DNA from 4 places in the Pantoea sp. SYBGC1 genome. Region 3 is predicted to be linked to each of the others. Evidence: predicted binding sites of a transcription regulator. Region 3 holds the regulator's gene; each other region holds the start of a gene.
The links. The regulator CRP, encoded in region 3, controls carbon source genes, mostly activating them, when cyclic AMP is high. The targets are predictions, from matches to a motif close to ATGTGANNNNNNTCACAT.
Positions count from the first base shown of each region.

Region 1: the regulator CRP is predicted to act here: its motif matches at 1,999-2,016, upstream of AC2CF9_RS05360 (YfcZ/YiiS family protein).
Region 2: the regulator CRP is predicted to act here: its motif matches at 3,518-3,535, upstream of msrB (peptide-methionine (R)-S-oxide reductase MsrB).
Region 4: the regulator CRP is predicted to act here: its motif matches at 1,921-1,938, upstream of garD (galactarate dehydratase).

Region 1 covers NZ_JBXUNM010000001.1:1,157,102-1,162,646, reverse strand. Annotated here, with positions in the region: gene mlaA (phospholipid-binding lipoprotein MlaA) at 1-449, shown strand, start outside; gene fadL (long-chain fatty acid transporter FadL) at 500-1,750, opposite strand; gene AC2CF9_RS05360 (YfcZ/YiiS family protein) at 2,111-2,407, shown strand; gene fadI (acetyl-CoA C-acyltransferase FadI) at 2,571-3,881, shown strand; gene fadJ (fatty acid oxidation complex subunit alpha FadJ) at 3,881-5,545, shown strand, end outside.
Region 2 covers NZ_JBXUNM010000001.1:651,086-656,630, reverse strand. Annotated here, with positions in the region: gene AC2CF9_RS03075 (MipA/OmpV family protein) at 1-449, shown strand, start outside; gene AC2CF9_RS03070 (aldo/keto reductase) at 511-1,359, shown strand; gene AC2CF9_RS03065 (D-hexose-6-phosphate mutarotase) at 1,356-2,240, opposite strand; gene gapA (glyceraldehyde-3-phosphate dehydrogenase) at 2,313-3,311, opposite strand; gene msrB (peptide-methionine (R)-S-oxide reductase MsrB) at 3,650-4,060, shown strand; gene AC2CF9_RS03050 (YeaC family protein) at 4,062-4,343, shown strand; gene pncA (bifunctional nicotinamidase/pyrazinamidase) at 4,374-4,982, opposite strand; gene ansA (asparaginase) at 4,998-5,545, opposite strand, start outside.
Region 3 covers NZ_JBXUNM010000009.1:19,083-24,627, reverse strand. Annotated here, with positions in the region: gene argD (bifunctional acetylornithine/succinyldiaminopimelate transaminase) at 1-930, shown strand, start outside; gene AC2CF9_RS14400 (YccS/YhfK family putative transporter) at 931-3,006, opposite strand; gene crp (cAMP-activated global transcriptional regulator CRP) at 3,067-3,699, opposite strand; gene AC2CF9_RS14390 (OsmC family protein) at 3,990-4,394, shown strand; gene AC2CF9_RS14385 (phosphoribulokinase) at 4,522-5,391, opposite strand; gene AC2CF9_RS14380 (YheU family protein) at 5,453-5,545, opposite strand, start outside.
Region 4 covers NZ_JBXUNM010000012.1:72,706-78,250, forward strand. Annotated here, with positions in the region: gene AC2CF9_RS16460 (enolase C-terminal domain-like protein) at 1-252, opposite strand, end outside; gene AC2CF9_RS16465 (MFS transporter) at 249-1,604, opposite strand; gene garD (galactarate dehydratase) at 2,114-3,673, shown strand; gene AC2CF9_RS16475 (flavodoxin) at 3,725-4,171, opposite strand; gene truC (tRNA pseudouridine(65) synthase TruC) at 4,184-4,963, opposite strand; gene AC2CF9_RS16485 (YqcC family protein) at 4,963-5,289, opposite strand.

The sequences.
Region 1 (5,545 bases), on a different contig from region 3:
TCTTCCTGAATACCGTACTGGGTCTGGGCGGCTTTATCGACGTTGCAGGCAAAGCGAACCCGGCGCTGGCACGCGAGGTGCCGCATCGCTTTGGCAGTACGCTGGGACGTTATGGCGTCGGCTATGGCCCGTATGTGGTGCTGCCCGGCTACGGCAGTTTCACCGTGCGGCAGGATGGCGGTGACTATGTGGATACGCTCTATCCGGTGCTCAGCTGGCTGACCTGGCCGATGTCGATCGGTAAATGGGCGCTCGAGGGAGTAGAGACGCGTGCTCAGCTGCTGGATTCTGACGGGCTGCTGAAACAGCAGCAGGATCCTTACTCCTTTATCCGCAATGCCTATTTCCAGCGTAACGATTTTCTGGCCAATGGCGGCAAGCTGAAGCCGGAGGAGAATCCAAACGCCAGCGCGATACAAAACGATTTGCAGGATATCGACGCGCCGTAAAAAAAGGGCAACCCACCGGGTTGCCCTTATTACTTGTGCGGCAGGCGCCATCAGAACTTATAGTTAAAGCTTGCGCCGTAAAGCCAGGCTTTGCCTTCTGAGTTGAAGGTGTAAGGGGCTTCATTAACGGTAACGTGCTGACCATGCATATAAGATACGCCGACATCCACTGACGCTTCAGGCGTAAAGGCGTAAGACGCACCGGCGCTCAGCCACAGACGATCCTGATCCGGAATGGAGATAGAGCGTTTATCGGCCGGAACCGGGCTGTCATCGAAGGCGATACCGGTCCGGAAGGTCCAGCGATCGTCATAGAAGTAGGTGGTACCCAGCGCAATGCGATAGGCATCTTTAAAGCTCTCATCTTTCTGGAACAGTGTCTGGCCGCGGCTGCCGGTGGCTTTCAGCTCCTGGAACTGGCTCCAGCTGGTATAGGCAAGGCTGTAGTGCACTGCCCACTGCGGCGCAACTTTATGCCAGCCGGAGACTTCCCACATTTCCGGCAGGTTCAGGGTCAGGTAGCCAGGCACCGTTGAGCCGCCGGTACCGCCAAACGCCGCCGGGATATCGTTTTTATAATTGCCGTCAAAGTCGACTTTTACCTCAGAGCGGTAGGTAAAGCCGAAACGGTTGTTTTTATCCACTTCATACAGCACGCCGGCGTTCCAGCCATAGCCCCATTCATTGCCTTTAAGATGTGCGACCTGCAGATCGGACGGGAAGCCCACTGCCGGGCCAGCTTCACCGGCATAACGCTCAATTTTGGCACGGGCATAAACCGCATCAAAGCCAACGCCAACGCTCAGGTGCTCGTTCAGACGATAGGCGGTGCTGAGATTAAGATTAGCGGTCATCAGATCGGTTTTACCGCCATAGCCTCCTGCGGCATAACCATTATTAAACTCAGTGGCCAGGCCATAGTTTGAGGTTGCTGATGCGCCAACCCACCACCGATCGGTGAGTGGCTGAACGTAGTGAATATTTGGCACCCACTGATTAGGCGCAATGTTATTCGCGTCCAGGCTGTTGCCGGTGAGCGGACTGCGTCCGCTGATATCCACTTCAGGATCGATATAGACTGCGCCGATGGAGAACATCGGGCTATCCATCAGTGCCATGGTGGCGGGGTTGCGACTGGCCGATGCTGCTGTGTCACCCATCGCGCCTTCACCTGAATAAGCGCGACCTAATCCAATTGCTGAGAATTCGTTAAGTTGAAAGCCTGCGGCGTAAACCTGGGAGGAGACGAGCGCCACTGCAGCTGCCACAGCTGACTTTGCAAACAGGTTCTTATGGTTCATGACCACAACCTCATCAAAATTATTATTAAACGTTGTCACGTCGCGTAACAAAGGACGGCGGATTGTAGGGACTGAGACTAAACAGACATATCAGACCAGTGCGACGAGTATAGGTCTGACCTGTGTGTAAGTTGCAATAATGTTTTTCAAATATTACAGACTTGATCGATAAAATCAGATCTGCTTAACAATTTCTTTATACTGCGCCGTCAGCATACCGGCTCAGGTTTGTTTTGGATCAAATTTTATTGTGATATTCGTCACTTAGCGACGCAATGATAGAGGAAGCTGGCCTGCAGGCGTACACTTTCTGACAGAAAATCTCTCTTATAGCGTCCGCTTTTTAGCCGGAGTAACTTCATGAGTCAGACCATTAATAAATGCAGTGCCCGCGAGACCGCTGCCTGCTGCTGTGTGGATACGGGCATTGTGATTGATAACAGCGACCGCAGCGCCCGCTGGTCAGCGCTGTTTCCCGACCGGCAGGCTGCCGAAGCAATGCTGTTAACGCTGACGGAGAAAGCGCAGCAAACCGCCTCGGAACCCTGTGAGATTGCGTCACAATTTACCTCAGAGCCGGAAGGTATACGCCTGAACGCTGAATTTACCTTTGCCTGTCAGGCTGAAGCGCTGATTTTCCAGCTCGCCCTGCGCTAATCCTGCATCGCCGTCACTCCGCGACGGCGAATCGCTATTTTCGTGTTTTTCCTCGCACTTTTTTCTCCTGGTTATTGGCGAGCCGTCGCCGGATGGTTAACACTGACGATCAGGTCAGACCTCTCTGGCAATAGTGTCAGATCGTCAGTTACAGGGGAAAAGCATGAGCAGAGCGCAGCCGTTGCTGACGCGTCAGGGCGAACGTATCGCTATCACTCACGGGCTGCGTACGCCTTTTGTCCGGCAGGCGAGCGATTTCCACGGCATTCCGGCGCTGGAGCTGGGGCGTATGGTGGTCAGCGAACTGCTGGTGCGCAGCGAACTGCCGGTTGAGGTGATCGATCAGCTGGTGTTTGGTCAGGTGATACAGATGCCCGAAGCGCCAAATATTGCGCGCGAAATTGTGCTAAGCAGCGGGATGAGCGTGCACACGGATGCCTACAGCGTCAGTCGCGCCTGTGCAACCAGCTTTCAGGCCGTCGCTAACGTCGCGGAGAGCCTGATGGCGGGCACTATCGATGCCGGAGTTGCCGGCGGCGCAGACTCCTCCTCCGTGTTACCGATTGGCGTCAGCAAAACGCTGGCGCGTGCGCTGGTCGATCTGAACCGGGCGCGGACAGTGGGCAAAAAGCTGCAGATCCTGCGGCGTCTGCGCCCGCGCGATCTGCTGCCGGTGCCGCCTGCCGTGGCGGAGTATTCAACCGGACTGCGCATGGGAGATACGGCTGAACAGATGGCTAAAACCTGGGGTATTACGCGTGAGCAGCAGGATGCGCTTGCCCTGCGCTCACACCAGCGTGCCGCGCAGGCCTGGCAGAGCGGCGTACTGCAGCAGGAGGTGATGCCCGCCTTTGTGCCGCCGTGGAAAGCGCCGGTTGAGCAGGACAACACCATCCGCTTTAACGCCAGCGCGGCCGATTATGCCCGACTGCGGCCCGCGTTTGACCGGCGTCACGGCTCGGTAACCGCAGCAAACAGTACGCCGCTGACGGATGGCGCGGCAGCCCTCATCCTGATGCGTGAAGGGCGCGCCCGCGAACTGGGGATAACGCCGCTGGGCTACCTGCGCAGCTACGCGTTTACCGCCATTGATGTGCAGACCGACATGCTGCTGGGCCCGGCTTACGCCTCGCCGCTGGCGCTGGATCGTGCTGGCGTCACGCTGCGTGATTTAACGCTGATTGACATGCATGAAGCCTTTGCCGCGCAGACGTTAGCCAACCTGAAGCTGTTCAGCGATGCGCGCTTTGCGCGTGAGGTGCTTAACCGGCCGCAGGCGCTGGGAGAGGTCGATGATGAGCGCTTTAATGTGCTGGGCGGCTCCATCGCCTACGGGCATCCGTTTGCCGCCACCGGCGCCCGCATGATCGCCCAGACGCTGCATGAACTGCGGCGGCGTGGCGGCGGACTGGGGCTGGTAACCGCCTGTGCGGCGGGCGGCTTAGGCACTGCAATGGTTCTGGAGGCTGAATAATGCAGCACACCGCGTTTGAGTTAACCCTGCGCCCGGATCATGTTGGTGTGATCACCATCGATGTGCCGGGTGAAAAAATGAATACGCTGCGCGCTGAGTTTGCCGCGCAGATCCGCACGGTAATCGCCGCCGCCCGTCAGCATCCGCAGCTGGCGGGTCTGGTACTCATTTCCGGCAAAGCGGACAATTTTATTGCGGGTGCTGATATCAGCATGATTGACCGCTGTCACTCACCAGCTGAAGCGCAGGCGCTGGCGAAGCAGGGGCAGGAGGTGATGGCGGAGATTGCCGCGCTGCCGTTTCCGGTTGTGGCGGCGATCCACGGCGCCTGTCTGGGGGGCGGGCTGGAGCTGGCGCTGGCGTGCGACGCCCGCATCTGTTCGCTGGATGAGAAGACCCGTCTTGGTCTGCCTGAAGTTCAGCTGGGCCTGCTGCCTGGTTCCGGCGGTACACAGCGGCTGCCGCAGTTGATTGGCGCAGAGCAGGCGCTGTCGCTGATACTGAGCGGTAAAGCACTGCGCGCCCGGCAGGCGCTTAAGCTGGGCCTGGTCGATGATGCGGTGCCGCCGGCAATTTTACTGGCAACGGCGGTGGCGCGCGTTCATAAAGGAAAGGGCGCGGCGCGGACGTTGCCACAGCGGGCGCGCCTGATGCAGGGCTTCCTGGGGCGGCCGCTGCTGTTTGCGCTGGCAAAGCGCCAGACGGCTAAAAAAACACACGGTAACTATCCGGCGACCGGGCGCATTCTGCAGGTGGTGCGCATCGGGCTGGAGCAGGGCAGCCGGGCGGGACATGAGGCTGAAGCGCAGGCGTTTGGTGAGCTGGCGCTCACGCCGGAATCGGCGGCGCTGCGCAGCCTGTTTTTCGCGTCTACCGCGCTGAAAAAAGCCGCCGTGGCAGAGGGTAAAGTACGCACGCTGCAGCAGGTGGGCGTGCTGGGCGGTGGTCTGATGGGTGGAGGGATCGCCAGCGTAACGGCGCTGAAAGCGGGACTGCCGGTGCGTATCAAAGATATCCAGCTCAGCGGAATCAATCACGCGCTGCGTTACAGCTGGGATCTGCTGACGAAAAAAGTCAGGCGGCGTCAGCTGAAACCTGCAGAGCGTCAGCAGCAGATGGCGCGCATCAGCGGCGGTATCGACTATCAGGGCTTCAGCCGGCGCGATGTGGTCATTGAGGCGGTATTTGAAGATCTGGCGCTGAAGCAGCAGATGGTGGCGGAAATCGAGCAGCACTGTCAGCCCGACACCATTTTTGCCTCGAATACTTCCTCACTCGCTATCAGCGCCATCGCCGCGCAGGCGCAGCGGCCGCAAAATATCATCGGGCTGCACTACTTCAGTCCGGTAGATAAAATGCCGCTGGTGGAGGTGATCCCGCATGCGGCAACGTCAGCGGAAACGCTGGCTACCACGCTGCGGCTGGCGCAAAAACAGGGCAAAACTGCAGTAGTGGTAGCAGATCGCCCGGGCTTCTACGTTAACCGTATCCTCGCCCCCTATATCAACGAAGCGCTGCGCTGTCTGCTGGAGGGGGAACCCGTCGAACATATTGACCAGGCTCTGGTAAAAGCGGGTTTTCCGGTAGGGCCCTTGCAGCTGCTTGATGAAGTCGGTATCGACACCGGCAGTAAAATCAGCCCGCTGCTTGAGCAGGCTTATGGC
Region 2 (5,545 bases), on a different contig from region 3:
AATCTCTGGATAAGCGCCGGATGACGCTGATGGCGGGTGGCACCTATCGTCATGTTGCAGAGTGGGGGATCCTGCGCACGGCATTACTGGGTGATGTGCTGAATAACAGTAATGGCATCATCTGGGATCTGACGTATCTCTACCGCTTTGAGTTTGGCGCATTCAGCCTGACGCCCGGTATCGGAGCCCTGTGGAATAGCGCAAATCAAAACCGTTACTACTACGGCGTCTCTTCGCATGAGAGTGCCCGTAGCGGTATCGCCACCTACCGGCCCGATGACAGCTGGTCGCCCTATGTCGAGCTGAACGCCAGCTACCAGCTTAGCCAAAACTGGAACGCCAGTTTTTCCGGGCGCTACACCCGCTTTGATGATGAGATTAAAGACAGCCCGATGGTTGATAAAAACGGCCAGGTCACGCTCTGGACCGGCCTCAGCTACAGCTTCTGATGCACTATCGCAACGCCTGATATCAGGCGTTGTTTTTTTGTAGCCGTACCGCGCAGGAGGGATGATGCAAAATGTCTGGATCAATGGTGCTTCGCTGCCCGCTATCGGGCAGGGAACCTGGTATATGGGGGAAAACCCCGCGCTGCGTGCTCAGGAGATCGCTGCGCTGCAGGCGGGGCTTGCTGCCGGATTGCCGGTGATAGATACAGCCGAAATGTATGCTGACGGTGAAGCTGAGAGAGTGGTAGGTGAAGCGCTGCAGGGGCGGCGCGATAGCGCCTGGCTGGTTTCCAAAGTCTATCCGTGGAACGCCAGTGAAGCTGATATCACCGGAGCGTGTGAGCGCAGCCTGCAGCGACTCAAAACTGACTACCTCGATCTTTATCTGCTGCACTGGCGCGGTAATATCCCGCTGGAGGAGACCCTGCGCGGCATGGAGAAGCTGGTGGCGCAGGGAAAAATACGCAGCTGGGGCGTATCAAATTTTGACAGCGACGATATGGAAGAGCTGTGGGGAGAGGAGGGCGGCTTCTCCTGCGCGACGAATCAGGTGCTGTACCATCTCGCATCCCGCGGCATTGAGCATACGCTGCTGCCGCTCTGCCAGCAGCGTGCCATGCCGGTAATGGCTTATTGCCCGCTGGCCCAGGCGGGGCGGCTGCGTCAGGCGCTGTTTGATAATGCGCAGTTGCTGGCGCTGGCACGGGATAAGCAGATTAGCGTGGCGCAGCTGCTGCTGAGCTGGGCGATCCGGCATGAGGGTATAATAGCGATACCGAAAGCAGGCAGCGTCGCGCACGTTCAGGAAAACGCTGCAGCGCTGAACGTTATGCTCAGCGCCGAAGAGATCGCCTTACTTGACCAGCTGTTTCCTGCCCCGCAGCAGCGCGTGCCGCTGGATATGGTTTAAGCGGGCTTGGCGCTCCGCACGCGTAAGGTTGTCCCCAGGCGGGCAGGTGTTTCGCCCGCGCTTTTCAGCGGTTTGGTAATGCGCGCTGTCTCGACGCAGACCATGCTCTTGTAGCCATCATTCGGCATATCTCCCATGCTGCAGGAGAGTTCAGGGCCCGGGTTCCAGGTGACAACGTCACTTTGATAGTGATGGTAGACCTCAATCTGCCGGCTGCCGCCGCTGTCTTTAATGACGCTGCACTCGTCAGGCGCGGTATAAATACGGTCGATCCGTCCCGGGTAGCGCTGTACGCCGCTGCTGTTTTCGCCCGGTGAGTTATCCGCCACTTTATCGATAAACGTCTTACCCAGCCCGCTTACTGCGGTTTCAGCAATATCCGCCACGCTAAAATAAGCATGCAGCGCGGCTGTCGCGTCGAAATCGCCCCAGGCTTCAAGTTCAATCTCGCACTGGTCGGCCAGTCGGAAACGGGCCAGCAGAGTAAAGTCGTGAGGCCAGAGCTTTTTCGTCTGGCTGTTACTTTCCAGCGTGAAAGTCAGCATGACGGCATCGTCATTTTCATCGTGTGCTGTCAGCGTCCATAGCTGGGTACGGGCAAATCCGTGAGCCGGTTCACCGGCAGGGCCAAACCACGGCCAGCAGATCGGCACGCCGCCGCGAATCGCTTTACCTGCTTTAAACGCGCTTTTATCGCTCAGCCAGAGAACAGGCTGCTGACCGCTGGGCTGCCAGGCGAGCAGATGCGCGCCCTGAAGCGCGATAGCCGCACGAACTTTAGGATGACTGATAACCACGACCGGCAGCTCATCCTGCTGACGCAGCGACAGGTAAGGGGTTATCTGCTCTGTCACAGGCAGTGTAAAAAGCGTATTTGGCATCGTTCAGCCTCTGTTTATCTGGTCGAAAAAAAAGGGCGACCGAAGTCACCCTTATTGATATAGCCTGGTCGCTTATTTAGCTGCAACCAGAGCAATCAGGTCGAGAACCTTGTTGGAATAACCGGTTTCGTTATCGTACCAGGAAACCAGTTTCACAAAGTTATCATTCAGCGCGATACCAGCTTTGGCATCGAATACTGAAGTCAGTACTTCGCCGTTGAAGTCAGTAGAAACCACGTCATCTTCAACATAGCCCAGTACATCTTTCATTTCGCCTTCTGAAGCCGCTTTGATAGCTTCACAGATCTCTTTGTAGGTTGCTGCTTTTTCCAGACGAACGGTCAGGTCAACCACAGAGACGTTAGGCGTAGGAACGCGGAAAGCCATACCGGTAAGTTTGCCGTTCAGCTCTGGCAGTACTTTACCCACCGCTTTTGCTGCGCCAGTTGAAGATGGGATGATGTTCTGTGCTGCACCGCGGCCGCCGCGCCAGTCTTTATGTGACGGGCCATCAACGGTTTTCTGGGTAGCAGTAGTAGCGTGAACGGTGGTCATCAGGCCTTCAACGATACCAAATTTATCGTTGATGACTTTTGCCAGCGGAGCCAGGCAGTTGGTGGTGCAGGATGCGTTAGACACGATATCCTGGCCAGCATATTTATCAAAGTTGGCACCGCGTACAAACATTGGGGTGTCATCTTTAGATGGACCGGTCAGAACCACTTTCTTTGCACCGGCAGAGATATGCTTACGTGCGGTTTCGTCAGTCAGGAAGATCCCGGTTGCTTCAGCAACAACGTCAACGCCTGCTTCGTCCCATTTGAGGTTAGCCGGGTCTCTCTCAGCGGTAACACGGATTTTTTTGCCGTTAACAATCAGCGCGCCATCCTGTACTTCTACGGTGCCGTCAAAACGACCATGGGTAGAATCGTACTTCAGCATGTAAGCCATGTAATCGGCGTCGAGCAGGTCGTTAATCGCGACGATTTCGATGTCTGAACGCTGCTGAGCAGCACGGAAAACGATGCGACCGATACGGCCAAAACCGTTGATACCTACTTTGATAGTCATATATTCCACCAGCTATTTGTTAGTGAATAAAAGGTTGGCTGTAAAATTACAAAAACCTTACCAGGCGTCAAGCGGAATCGTGTCAATTGTTGCGACAGGTCAATTCCAACGCCAGGAATAATCTGTATTGCAACCGCTTGCGTGCCGATTTTACAGCGCGTCTATCTTACGCTGATTAGCGTGTGAAAAGGGAAGTTTGTCACAAAGAGTGATCGTCATCACAAAACCACGCTGCAGCGACCAGGGCAGAAAAGTTCGCACAAAAAAAACGTCGGGCAATGTTGTCCGTTTGTTAGAATAGTAGCTGATTTCTACAGAAAGATACTCTGGAAGCAAAAATGGCAAAAGATACCGCATCTGAAGCAAAAATCGGCCAGCTGTCGGAAATGCAGCGCTACGTCACGCAGCATCGGGGTACTGAGCCACCCTTTACCGGCGCGCTGTTACACAACAAACAGGATGGCATTTATCACTGTCTGGTCTGTCAGGCACCGCTGTTTCTGTCAGAAAGCAAATATGATTCGGGCTGCGGCTGGCCAAGTTTCTACCAGCCGGTCAGCGATGAGGCGATACGCTACCTGGAAGATGATTCGCACGGCATGCACCGGGTTGAGATCCGCTGCGGCAGCTGTGACGCGCATCTGGGGCATGTTTTTCCGGATGGTCCGCAGCCAACCGGTGAGCGCTACTGCGTTAACTCCGCCTCGCTGAGCTTTACTGACGAGCAGGGCAAGCAGCAGGAGGGATAGAATGAAGCAGGAACTGAATGCGATGCTGGATGCGATGACGCCTGAGATCTATGCCCGTCTGGCAACCGCAGTTGAAACGGGTAAATGGCCGGATGGGGTGGCATTAACGCAGGAGCAGCGCGAACACTGTCTGCAGCTGGTCATGCTGTGGCAGGCGCGTCACAACGATTCACCTCAGCATATGAGCATTGCCAAAGGGGGAGATATTGTGACGAAGTCTAAAAAGCAGCTGAAAGAAGAGTTCGGCATTGAGCCGGATGTCACGCGCATCAATCTGCACTAAGAAAACAGGCTGGAATAACCAGCCTGTTTTTCAGATTATTTCCGCACCCTGCGCCTGCATTTGCGCCAGTGCTATGTCACTGTCTTCCGGGTTGAGATTCACGCCGCGGCAGCCCTCTTTAACGACCTGAACGTGATATCCGAGCTCCAGCGCATCCAGCACGCTATATTTCACACAGTAGTCAGTCGCAATTCCCAGCATAACCAGATGCGTAATATCGCGTTCGCGCAGCCAGTTATCCAGTTCAGTTTTGCGCCGGTGTCCGTTATCGAAAAAGGCGCTGTAACTGTCGACATCCACGTCTCCACCTTTATGAAATATTGCGTCAATCAGAGAGCGATCGAGGTCGGGATGAAAATCTGCGCCCGGGCTGTTTTCTATACCGTGGTCCGGCCACCAGATTTGCGCCAGCCCGTTAAGCTCACCCAGCGTATAGACCGGCTCGCCGGACACTGAAGCAAAGCTGCCGTGATTTGCCGGATGCCAGTCCTGCAGGGCCACAACACACTCGCCGCGCTGGTGAAACTCACGCGCATAGCGATTCGCTACCGCCACAGTATGATCGCCTTCGCGCACGGCCATCGGACCGCCGGGGCAAAAGTCATTCTGGATATCGATAATTACCAATGCCCGCTTCATATCATTCTGCTCCGTTCAATCTTCTGTCAGTTCGCCACGTAAGTTCTGCTGCATTCTGGCACGAATTTCATCGGGACTAAGGTCCTGACTTAATAAATAGTGCAGTTTTGTTAACGTGGCCTCAACGGTGAGATCAAAACCGCTGATTACGCCAGCATGCTCCAGCGCATTGCCGGTGGCATAGCCGCCCATATTCACTTTGCCGGACATGCACTGCGTCAGGTTAACTACGATAATCCCGCGCTCGCTCGCCTGCTGCAGCTCATGCAGGAACTCCGCATTTTGCGGCGCATTGCCCACGCCATAAGAGCGCAAAATCAGCGCTTTAACCGGCTGGCGCAGGAAATTTCGCACCACGTCTGCAGAGATGCCCGGATAAATGGTAACCACGCCAATAGGCTGCGGTGTGATGGGATGAACCACCAGCTCGCCCGACTGCTTTGGCGCGGGAGACGTATTCAGACGGCGGATATGGATCCCCGCTTCCAGCAGCGGCGACAGATTTGGCGAGGCGAAGGCGTTAAAGCCGTCGGCGTGCGCTTTAGTGGTACGGTTGCCGCGGA
Region 3 (5,545 bases):
TTCGCCGACCGCGTATTTTTTGGCAATTCCGGTGCGGAAGCCAACGAAGCGGCGTTCAAGCTGGCGCGCTACTACGCCTGCAAAAAGCACTCGCCGTTCAAAAGTAAGATCATCGCGTTTCACAACGCTTTCCACGGCCGCACGCTGTTTACCGTCTCCGTTGGCGGACAGCCTAAATATTCTGACGGCTTCGGTCCAAAACCGGCCGATATCGTCCACGTCCCGTTCAACGATCTGGCGGCGGTAAAAGCCGTGATTGACGATCATACCTGCGCGATTGTTGTTGAGCCGATTCAGGGTGAGGGCGGCGTGATGCCGGCAACGCCGGAATTTATGCAGGGGCTGCGCGCGCTGTGCGATGAACATAACGCGCTGCTGGTGCTGGATGAAGTGCAGAGCGGCATGGGACGCAGCGGCAAGCTGTTTAGCTATGAGCACTACGGGATTCAGCCTGACATTCTTACGACGGCGAAAGCGCTGGGCGGCGGCTTCCCGGTGAGCGCGATGCTGACCACGCATGAGATCGCTTCCGTGATGGCGCCCGGCGTACATGGCACCACTTACGGCGGCAATCCGCTCGCCTGCGCGATTGCAGAAACCGCGCTGGATATCATTAACACGCCGGCGGTGCTGGCCGGGGTGGAAGCGCGGCGGCAGCAGTTTACCGACGCGCTGACGGCGCTGGATAGTGAGCTGGACATCTTTAGCGAAATTCGCGGAAAGGGTCTGCTGATGGGCGCGGTACTGAAACCGGAACATGCCAGTAAAGCCCGCGATATTCTCAATGCGGCAGCGGCAGAAGGCGTGATGATCCTGACCGCCGGCAGCGACGTGATCCGCTTTGTACCGTCGCTGGTTATCACTCCGGAGGAGATCGACGCCGGAATGACACGCTTTGCCGCCGCGCTGCGCAGGGTTATTGCAGCCTGATTATCCTTTCGGACGAATAGCCCGCAGCCAGCGGCCATGATGCGGTCGCTGGCTCCACGCCAGAGAGGAGATGGTGTGCATGACGCTGAGATGCTGCAGAATGCGTTTAACATGCTGCTCGACAATCGTCACCGGCCCCTCATGCAGGTTTTCCGGCGCCTCCATAACGTTGCTCTCACTGCCCGGCCCGTCGTAGATCAGCCGCTGCTGACAGCGCTGCAGGGCAATTTCGCACGACTGCAGATAGCGCTCTGCCAGAGCCGGGGTCAGCATAGTGTGCTCACGCGCCAGAATAGTCATGGCGTTAATATGCTCTACGATGAACTGACTGTGCGTGACCCACAGCCGCATATCCTTCAGATACTGCGCGTTAAAACCGGGCTCGCTGGTCGCCTGATTCAGCGCATTAAACAGCGCGTTATGCGCCTGGTTAACCTTTACCCGCTGGTAAGCCAGTTTTTCCGGCGCGTGTTCCGGCCCCAGCAGCATGCGCAGCGCCTCCTGATACGCCTCCAGCGCATCGTGCGCATTCTGGCGCAGCAGGCCACTTTGCCACTGCGGCCATAGCCAGATCATACCGGCGAAGGCGATCAGGCAGCCCATCAGCGTATCCATCATCCGCGGCAGCAGGAACTGAGCGCCATTCAGCGACAGCAGCTGCAGCGAGTAGACCGCCGTCACGGTAAAGCCAATCATCGACCAGCCATAATATTTGCGCGTCACCAGATAACTGGCCAGCGTGATTGCCAGCATAAACAGCAACGCGATCGATTCCGGTACGGCGAAGCGCAGCGATGCGGCGGCAATCAGCAGCCCGGCAAAGGTGCCGAGCGCCCGGTGCTGAATGCGCACGCGCGTGGCGCTGTAGCCGTTCTGGCTGACAAACATAATGGTCATCAGGATCCAGTAGGGCTTGGGAATATTAAAAAACAGCGCAACCGAGCTGCCAAACATCAGCATAACGGCAAAGCGGGCCGCGCTGCGCAGCGCGCCGGACCTGAACGACAGATAGCTGCGCAGGGCGGGCAGCAGCGGCAGGCGCCGCTGGCGATCGGCCATCAGGTCGCGCGTATAGAGCGGTTTCTGGGTGCGCAGCACGCGGGCGATGCGGCTGAAATGATAAAGGCAGAAGTGGCCAACCGGATTATCCGGATGCTGCCGCGCAATTTTTTCCAGTGCGCCGAGCGGCTTTTCCATCTGAAAGCGGGCGGGCAGCTGGTGATAGAGAATGGCATCGGCCAGCAGCCTGAGCTGTGCCGAAATGGTTTTTGCATTCCAGCGGATAACCGCTTCCGCATGACTCTGTTCTACCAGCTTTTGCACTTTCTCCGGCTGGTGCAGGCTGACAGCGATATGCTCCTGCAGATCCAGCGCCACCTGAAAAGCGCGCGTCAGCCGCTTATGGCTGTTATCGCGGCTGGCAGAAAGCATATGCATCTGCTGATAGCAGGTGGTGATCAGGTCAACCGCTTTCTGCTGGCGCGCCAGCAGCGGCGGCAGCGCTTTTTCCGGATCGGTCAGCTGCGTCAGCAGGGTATATTTGGCATCGCAGTAGTCAGCCAGCTCACGATAGAGCAGGCTCAGCGTTTCACGCATGGGCTGCTCTTTCCACAGCCAGTACCAGAACCAGTTAAACAGGCCATACCAGAACGTGCCGCCGATATAGAGCAGCGGCGGCACCCAGATCGGCATGCGCCCTACCAGACTCAGCGTAAAGATCGCTGCAATCAGCGTGCCGGGCAGCAGACGCCCGTGCAGCGGACTGATTTCGCCCGTCACGCCAATCAGCAGCGGCAGCGCCAGCATAATAAGCGGCAGCGGAACCGCGGCGTTGGTGAGGTACTGGATCAGAAAACTGCCGGTGGCGAAAAGCGTACCGCCCACGATCAGGCGTTTGAAAAAGCGTTTATGCGGCGTATCAAGGCCGGCAATATTGCAGCAGGCGGGGACCAGCGAGAACAGCAGGCCTTTTTGCAGATCGCCACACAGCCATCCCAGCGCGACAGGCAGGCACAATACCAGCGTCTGACGCAGAGCGTAATTGACTTCGGGATGATAGATGATTCGGCGCCACATCAGCTTATCGCAAACAGAAACGGCGTGATGGTGCCATCACGCCGTGGGGGGTGAAACAGCTTAGCGGGTGCCGTAAACGACGATGGTTTTACCGTGTGCGGAGATCAGGTTCTGATCCTCCAGCATTTTCAGGATGCGACCAACGGTTTCCCGTGAGCAACCCACGATCTGACCAATCTCCTGACGGGTAATTTTAATCTGCATACCGTCGGGGTGGGTCATGGCATCCGGCTGTTTAGCCAGATTAAGCAGCGTCTGTGCAATGCGGCCGGTAACATCCAGGAAAGCCAGGTTACCCACCTTTTCTGATGTCACCTGCAGGCGACGTGCCATCTGCGCCGACAGGCGCATCAAAATATCCGGGTTAACCTGAATCAGCTGACGAAATTTTTTGTAGGAAATTTCAGCAACTTCACAGGCTGTTTTCGCACGCACCCAGGCACTGCGCTCCTGGCCCTCTTCAAACAGGCCGAGTTCGCCGATGAAATCTCCCTGATTCAGATAGGAGAGGATCATCTCTTTGCCTTCTTCATCTTTAATCAGTACCGCAACGGAACCTTTAACGATGTAGTAGAGCGTTTCTGCTTTTTCACCCTGATGGATCAGCGTGCTTTTGGATGGATATTTGTGAATATGGCAATGGGACAGGAACCATTCGAGTGTAGGGTCTGTTTGCGGTTTGCCGAGAACCATTCGCTATTATCCTCTATTGTAATCGTGCCCAAAACACAGGGGCATTCATTCCCTGTCAGGCGATGAAATCGTCCAGCGCGTCCTGTTAATAAAAATTATCCGGGCGGATGTGTAAGCTCTGCTTTTGATTCTGCCCGTCCTCATCAGCCACGACGAAGAAATTTTCAGCTCTGTTTGTAGCACAGCTTTTGCAGGCTGTCTTGTGTTGTCTCGCTTCAGCAGGCGGGCGATTGCTGTTTGCCGGATGAACGCGTACTCTGGCGCAAAACGCCGCTTCAGGAGAAAGAATAATGCAGGCACGTGTGAAATGGGTGGAAGGGCTGACCTTTCTCGGAGAATCCTCATCAGGACATCAGTTATTAATGGACGGGAATTCAGGCGATAAAGCGCCAAGCCCGATGGAGATGGTACTGATGGCCGCCGGCGGCTGCAGCGCGATCGATGTGGTTTCGATTCTGCAAAAAGGGCGTAATGATGTGGCTGACTGTGAGGTCAAACTGACTTCAGAGCGGCGCGAAGAAGCACCACGTATTTTTACACAGATTAACCTGCATTTTATCGTCAGCGGCAAAGCGCTGAGCGAGAAAGCGGTGGCACGGGCGGTTGATCTGTCGGCAGAAAAATATTGCTCAGTGGCAATCATGCTTGGCAAAGGGGTGGAGATCACCCACAGTTATGAAGTGGTCGCGCAGTAATCGGTGCCGGTGCGCATAAATGCGCACCCTACGATGGCTGGTGCTGTCATTTGTGAAACATGGCACTATACCCTGCAGGGTCGCCATTTATGGCGACCGATGCCACATAGTCTGGCAGATATGGCCTCTACTCTATCCGTTTTCCTTCAATCAGCCGCTGCACCAGTGGCATCATGATCAGCTCCATCGCCAGTCCCATTTTGCCGCCCGGTACCACCAGCGTATTCATATGCGAAATAAACGATCCCTGAATCATCGCCAGCAGATAGGGGAAAGCGATACCTTCCAGGCCGCGAAAATGGATCACAACAAAACTCTCATCGAGTGAGGGGATCTCGCGCGCCGCAAACGGGTTAGAGGTATCAACCGTCGGTACACGCTGAAAGTTAAGATGCGTGCGCGAAAACTGCGGCGTGATGTAGTTGATATAATCTTCCATCGACCGAACCACAGAGTCCATCACCGCTTCGCGCGAATGGCCCCGTTCGCTGGTATCGCGTACCAGTTTCTGTATCCACTCAAGATTGACGATCGGCACCACGCCCACCAGCAGATCAACATGCTCCGCCACGTTATGCTGCTGCGTAACTACTCCGCCGTGCAGGCCCTCGTAAAACAGCACATCGGTATTCTCCGGCAGCGGCTGCCAGGGCGTAAAGGTGCCCGGCACCTGATTCCACGGCACGGCCTCGTCATAGGTGTGCAGATATTTGCGCGACTCTCCGATGCCGCTTTCGCCATAGCGCCGGAACGTCTGCTCCAGCAGGCCAAAGTCATTGGCGTCCGGACCAAAATAACTGATGTGACGGCCCAGATCGCGTGCTTTGCGGATCGCCATATCCATTTCCGGCCGGGTATAGCGATGAAAACTGTCGCCTTCTACTTCGGCTGCATGCAGCCCCAGCTGCTGAAAAATTTTACGGAACGCAAGGCTGGTTGTCGTGGTACCGGCGCCGCTGGAGCCGGTAACGGCGATAACGGGGTGTCTGGCTGACATACGGGTGCTCCCTGTGAGGTCGGGCGATGAGCATTGTTACCATGAATTATCTGGCAGTGCATCAGCCGCGAAACTCGCGCCGCGGCATAATATTGACCGTTTCATGCAGCTCAGACCAGACCAGCACCACCTCGCCCTGCTGCAGCTGGCGGCG
Region 4 (5,545 bases), on a different contig from region 3:
CTGCACCAGCCGGTTCATACGTGCAATCTGCTGCCCTTTAACCTGGGGTACTGCCGCCAGCAGCGTCTGATAAATCGTATCGCCGCCCGGCGCCTCGCCCAGTCCGGTATGGCCGGCGCTGTCGGTCAGCACCACAATATTGCGCGTGAAGCAGGCGTTATGCGCGCCGCCAATGTTAAGCAGCATACTGTCGTAACCGGCAACCGGGATCACCTGCATGTCAGTGATGACAGGTGTACTTTGCGTACTCATTTCGGCTCCTTATACGGTTTCAGTTCAACGCGTTTAATGTCACCGGTAATAAACAGGAAGCTAAAGGCGGCGACAAAAGCGTGGATCCCGACATACACCAGCGCGCCCTCAAACGATCCGCTGGTGGCGATGATGTAACCAATCGCGATAGGCGTGACGATACCGGAGAAGTTGCCGAACATATTGAACAGGCCACCGCTCAGGCCACTGATCTCTTTCGGTGCCGTGTCGGCCATCACCGCCCAGCCCAGCGCACCAATGCCTTTTCCGAAGAACGCCAGCGCCATGAACAGCACCACAACCCATTCGGTTTCGGTGTAGTTACACATCACCATGCTGATAGAGAGCAGCATGCCGATAACAATTGGCGTTTTACGGGCAATATTGAGTGAGCCGGTTTTGCGCATCAGGTAGTCGGAAATCACGCCGCCCAGCACGCCGCCGAGGAAGCCGCAAATCGCCGGCACGGAAGCGATAAAGCCCGCTTTCAGAATCGACATACCGCGTGCCTGCACCAGATAGACCGGAAACCAGGTAATAAAGAAGTAGGTCAGCGCGTTGACGCAATACTGGCCGAGATAGATGCCCCACATCATGCGGGTAGAGAGCAGCTGTTTGATCTGATCCCACTTTTCACCGCGGCTGACTTTGCGATCGGCTTTTTTCGCATCCATATTGATCAGCGCGCCGCCCTGCTCCATGTACTCCAGCTCCGCCTTATTCACGCCGGGGTGGTTGTTGGGATCGTGCATCACTTTGAGCCAGATAAAGCTCAGGATGATGCCGAGACCGCCCATAAACCAGAATACGTGTGCCCAGCCAACTTCAGAGACCAGCCAGCCCATGATGGGCGCAAAGATCACCGTGGCGAAGTATTGTGCAGAGTTAAAGATGGCGACCGCCGTTCCGCGCTCCTGGGCCGGGAACCAGGCCGCGACAATACGGCTGTTACCGGGGAAGGAAGGCGCTTCAGCCAGACCGACCAAAAAGCGCAGCAGGAACAGTGAAATCACAATGCCAAAGCCGCTGAAGAGATCGACAAAGCCCTGCAGCAGAGTAAACAGCGACCAGAGGAAAATACTCCAGAAGTAGACGCGCTTGGATCCAAAGCGATCCAGCAGCCATCCGCCCGGGATCTGTCCGATCACATAGGCCCATGAGAAAGCGGAAAAGATATAGCCCAGCCCGACAGAGTCGAGACCGATATCTTTGGACATCGCCGATCCGGCAATGGAAATGGTGGCGCGGTCGCCGTAGTTGAATGAGGTGACGATAAATAACATCACCACGATCCAGTAGCGGGCGTTGGTACGTTTCTGCACCGCCTCTGCCGTCTGGCTGTAACTATTCATGATGCACTCCTGAAATATAGCGAACGCTACATTCACTCTGACTGCATACACATCGCGTTGGGTATCAGAATGATGTCGGGTTAAACACGGCGATTGTTGTTATGGCGAACGTTGATGCGTCGTGACAGGTAACCAAACCTCTAAGAACGGATATCAGTATAAAAACAGCCCGCGGCTGAAACACTGGAAGAAAGCACGACAATTCAGTCAAAACAAAAAAGATTTTGTGGCATATGCACATCCTGCTGCGTGATGGCTCACGAAACGCCAATCGCAGCGCCATAAATGCACAAAAAACAGACAGTCAAAGAGCGCTTTGTGAGCACCTTCACTTGCTTTTGGTTAAAACCACCAAAGTGCGGGAGAGAAACGGACTAAAAGCCGGACAGTTGCACAATGCGCTGGCGGGCGCGTGCTGCTTATACTGGAGTCGGCTGACTTTGATGACGTGACCAGAACCACTATTTATCGCACTGCTATGCACAGTGCGGCTATCCGGAAGGTGAGCAATGAACCGACCCGTTACAGAAAAACCACTCTATATAAAAGTTCATGAAGCGGATAACGTTGCGATTGTCGTCAACGACCAGGGCCTGCCCGCGGGCACACGCTTTGCCGACGGGCTGCAGCTGACTGAGCATGTGCCCCAGGGGCATAAAGTCGCGCTGGAGGATATCGCTCAGGATGCACCGATTCTGCGCTATGGCGAAATAATCGGCACGGCGCTGCGCGCTATCGCGCGCGGCAGCTGGATAGATGAGTCGCTGGTAGCCCTGCCCGAGGCGCCACCGCTCAGCAGCCTGCCGCTGGCAACCAACGTCCCGCCCGAACTGCCGCCGCTGGAAGGCTATACCTTTGATGGTTATCGCAATGCAGACGGCAGCGTGGGAACCCGCAACCTGCTTGGCATTACCACCAGCGTCCACTGTGTGGCGGGCGTCGTGGACTATGTTGTGCAGCTTATTGAACGCGATCTGCTGCCGCGCTATCCCAACGTGGATGGGGTGGTCGCGCTGAATCACCTGTATGGCTGCGGCGTGGCGATCAACGCCCCGGCTGCCGTCGTGCCGATCCGCACCATTCATAATCTTGCGCTGAATCCCAATTTCGGCGGCGAGGTGATGATTGTCAGCCTCGGCTGTGAAAAGCTCCAGCCGGAGCGGCTGCTGACCGGTACGCCTGATGTACAGGCGATCTCGCTGGATGATAACGATATTGTGCGTCTGCAGGATGAGCGTCACGTCGGCTTTGGTGCCATGGTGGATGAGATCCTGCAGGTCGCTGAACGTCATCTGAAAAAGCTCAATCTGCGCCGCCGGGAACCCTGTCCGGCGTCTGAACTGGTAGTCGGCACCCAGTGCGGCGGCAGTGACGCCTTTTCCGGCGTAACGGCTAACCCGGCGGTGGGCTTCGCCTCCGATCTGCTGGTGCGCTGCGGCGCCACGGTCATGTTTTCTGAAGTGACGGAGGTACGCGACGCTATTCATCTGCTGACGCCGCGCGTGGTTAATGAAGCGGTGGGCAAACGGCTGCTGGAAGAGATGGCGTGGTATGACGACTATCTGCATCAGGGGCAGACCGATCGCAGCGCTAACCCCTCACCCGGCAATAAAAAAGGCGGGCTGGCAAACGTGGTGGAAAAAGCGCTGGGATCGATCGCAAAATCGGGCCGCAGCCCGATTGCTGAAGTGCTGTCGCCGGGACAGCGCCCTACGCAGCGCGGGCTGATTTACGCCGCTACGCCTGCCAGCGACTTTGTCTGCGGTACGCAACAGATGGCCTCCGGCATTACGCTGCAGGTGTTTACCACCGGCCGCGGCACGCCCTATGGCCTCGCGGCCATTCCGGTGATAAAGATGGCGACGCGCAGCGCGCTGGCCCGGCGCTGGCATGATCTGATGGATATCAACGCTGGCACTATCGCCACCGGTGAAGAGAGTATTGAGCAGGTAGGCTGGCGTCTGTTTGAGCTGATTCTGGAGATCGCCAGCGGTCGTCAGCAGACCTGGTCCGATCGCTGGGGGATCCGCAACCAGCTGGCGGTATTTAATCCGGCACCGGTAACCTGATACCGGACAGAGCCGTTAATATCGGGCCGCCATACAGGGCGGCCCTGATCACTACAGCTGCTTACCCCAGCTCTCCACCCACGGCGTCGTCACGCTTTCAGGCTCCGGATGGTCAACGGCATCCACCATCAGCACGTCACCGATACGCTGCGCCTGCTGCGCCTGGAGCGTGGCATCAAAGGTTTTTCCTGCCCCGCAGAAGTGCTGATAGCTGCTGTCACCCAGCGCAATCACGCCATAGCGCAGCGCCGGCTGATAGCCGAGCTCATCATGGATTTGTGCATGGAGACGGGCAATATTATCCGGCAGATCGCCCTGCCCGGTGGTTGAGGTCACAATCAGCACGACGTCGCTGCTGTACGCCTGCCACTCCGCCAGCGTCGGATCCTCAAATACTTCTACCTCATGTCCCTGCGCCTGCAGCACCGGCTGCGCCTCTTCGGCCACCAGCAGTGCGTTGCCGTAAACCGTGCCTGTAAAAATGCCAATTTTTGCCATCTTGCTGCTCCTTTACGCTGTTGGCTTATCCTGAACTGCCTCAGCGTCAAACTCAACCCTGGGAACGTCCGGTAACCGATCCTGCCAGCCGAACTGCTGCAGCATCTGCTGCCATATCGGATCCAGTCCGGCGCGGATCACCAGCGGCTCTCCGGTAAAAGGATGCGTCAGCGAGAGTGCGCTGGCGTGCAGCATTAAACGATCGAGTCCGAAATGCGCCGCTGCGCCACGATTCTGGCGCAGATCGCCGTGAGCGCTGTCGCCAATAATCGGATGGCGCAGGTGTGCCATATGACGGCGCAGCTGATGCTTGCGCCCGGTGCGCGGTGACATCTCCACAAGGGTATACCGGGCACTGCTGTATTTACCGATTGCCACCGGCATTTCTGTCTGCGCCAGCGCCTGATAATCCGTGACGGCAGGCTGCGGTGCGCGCGGTTCAGCAGAGAATTTATCCGCAATTTTGTCCAGCTCTTCCAGCAGCGGATAATCGAGCGTAGCCGCGCCATCCAGCCAGCCGCGCAGTACGGCATGGTAGGTTTTTTGTATCTGATGCTGCTCAAACTGCTGCGCCAGTAAACGGCCCGCCTCGCTCGATAAGCCCATCAGCAGCACGCCAGAGGTCGGGCGATCGAGCCGGTGTGCGGTAAAGACGTGCTGACCAATCTGATCGCGCACCGTCTGCATCACCACCACTTTCTCTTTGCGATCGAGCCAGCTGCGGTGCACCAGCCAGCCGGCAGGCTTGTTCACTGCTACCAGCCACTCATCCTGATAGATAATCTCCAGCATCAGCGCGCTGGCTCCGCAAACAGCGCGTCAAGCTCACGCAGCGCGATCAGCAGAGCGGTATAGCCAGGGGTGACCGGAGTCAGAGCAACTTCATAATAGGGTGCGACGGCGAAACCGGCAGGCATTGGCGCGCCGGAGGCGATCAGGGCTGACATACGCGGGATCAATACCCACTGCAGCCACTCCAGCGGTGCCATGGTATCAAGGCAGAAAGGCTGGTCGCTGTTAAACGCGGCCGCGTCAGGGGCGTTCTGCTGCCAGTAATCGTGTTCGCGCATGACTGCTTCGACCTGCTGCAGTCGCTGCGTAATAGTGTGCGTCGACATAGGTTGCCTCTGTGAAATAATGGGCGGCAAGCATATCACTCGTCACCGATGGCGTAAAAAGCGCATAAAAAAAGGGAGCACTGTTAATAACAGTGCTCCCGGTTCGTTGTGCAGCATTCCCGCCACCGCAGTGCTCCCTGCTCATCCATGACAACTCTTCCTGCGCTTTCCATTGCCTGTCTTCATGACAGCATCCTTAGCATCCTGGCTCGCCCTGCTCCGCATGGCTCACATTCTCCATCCTGGAGGTGTCCCT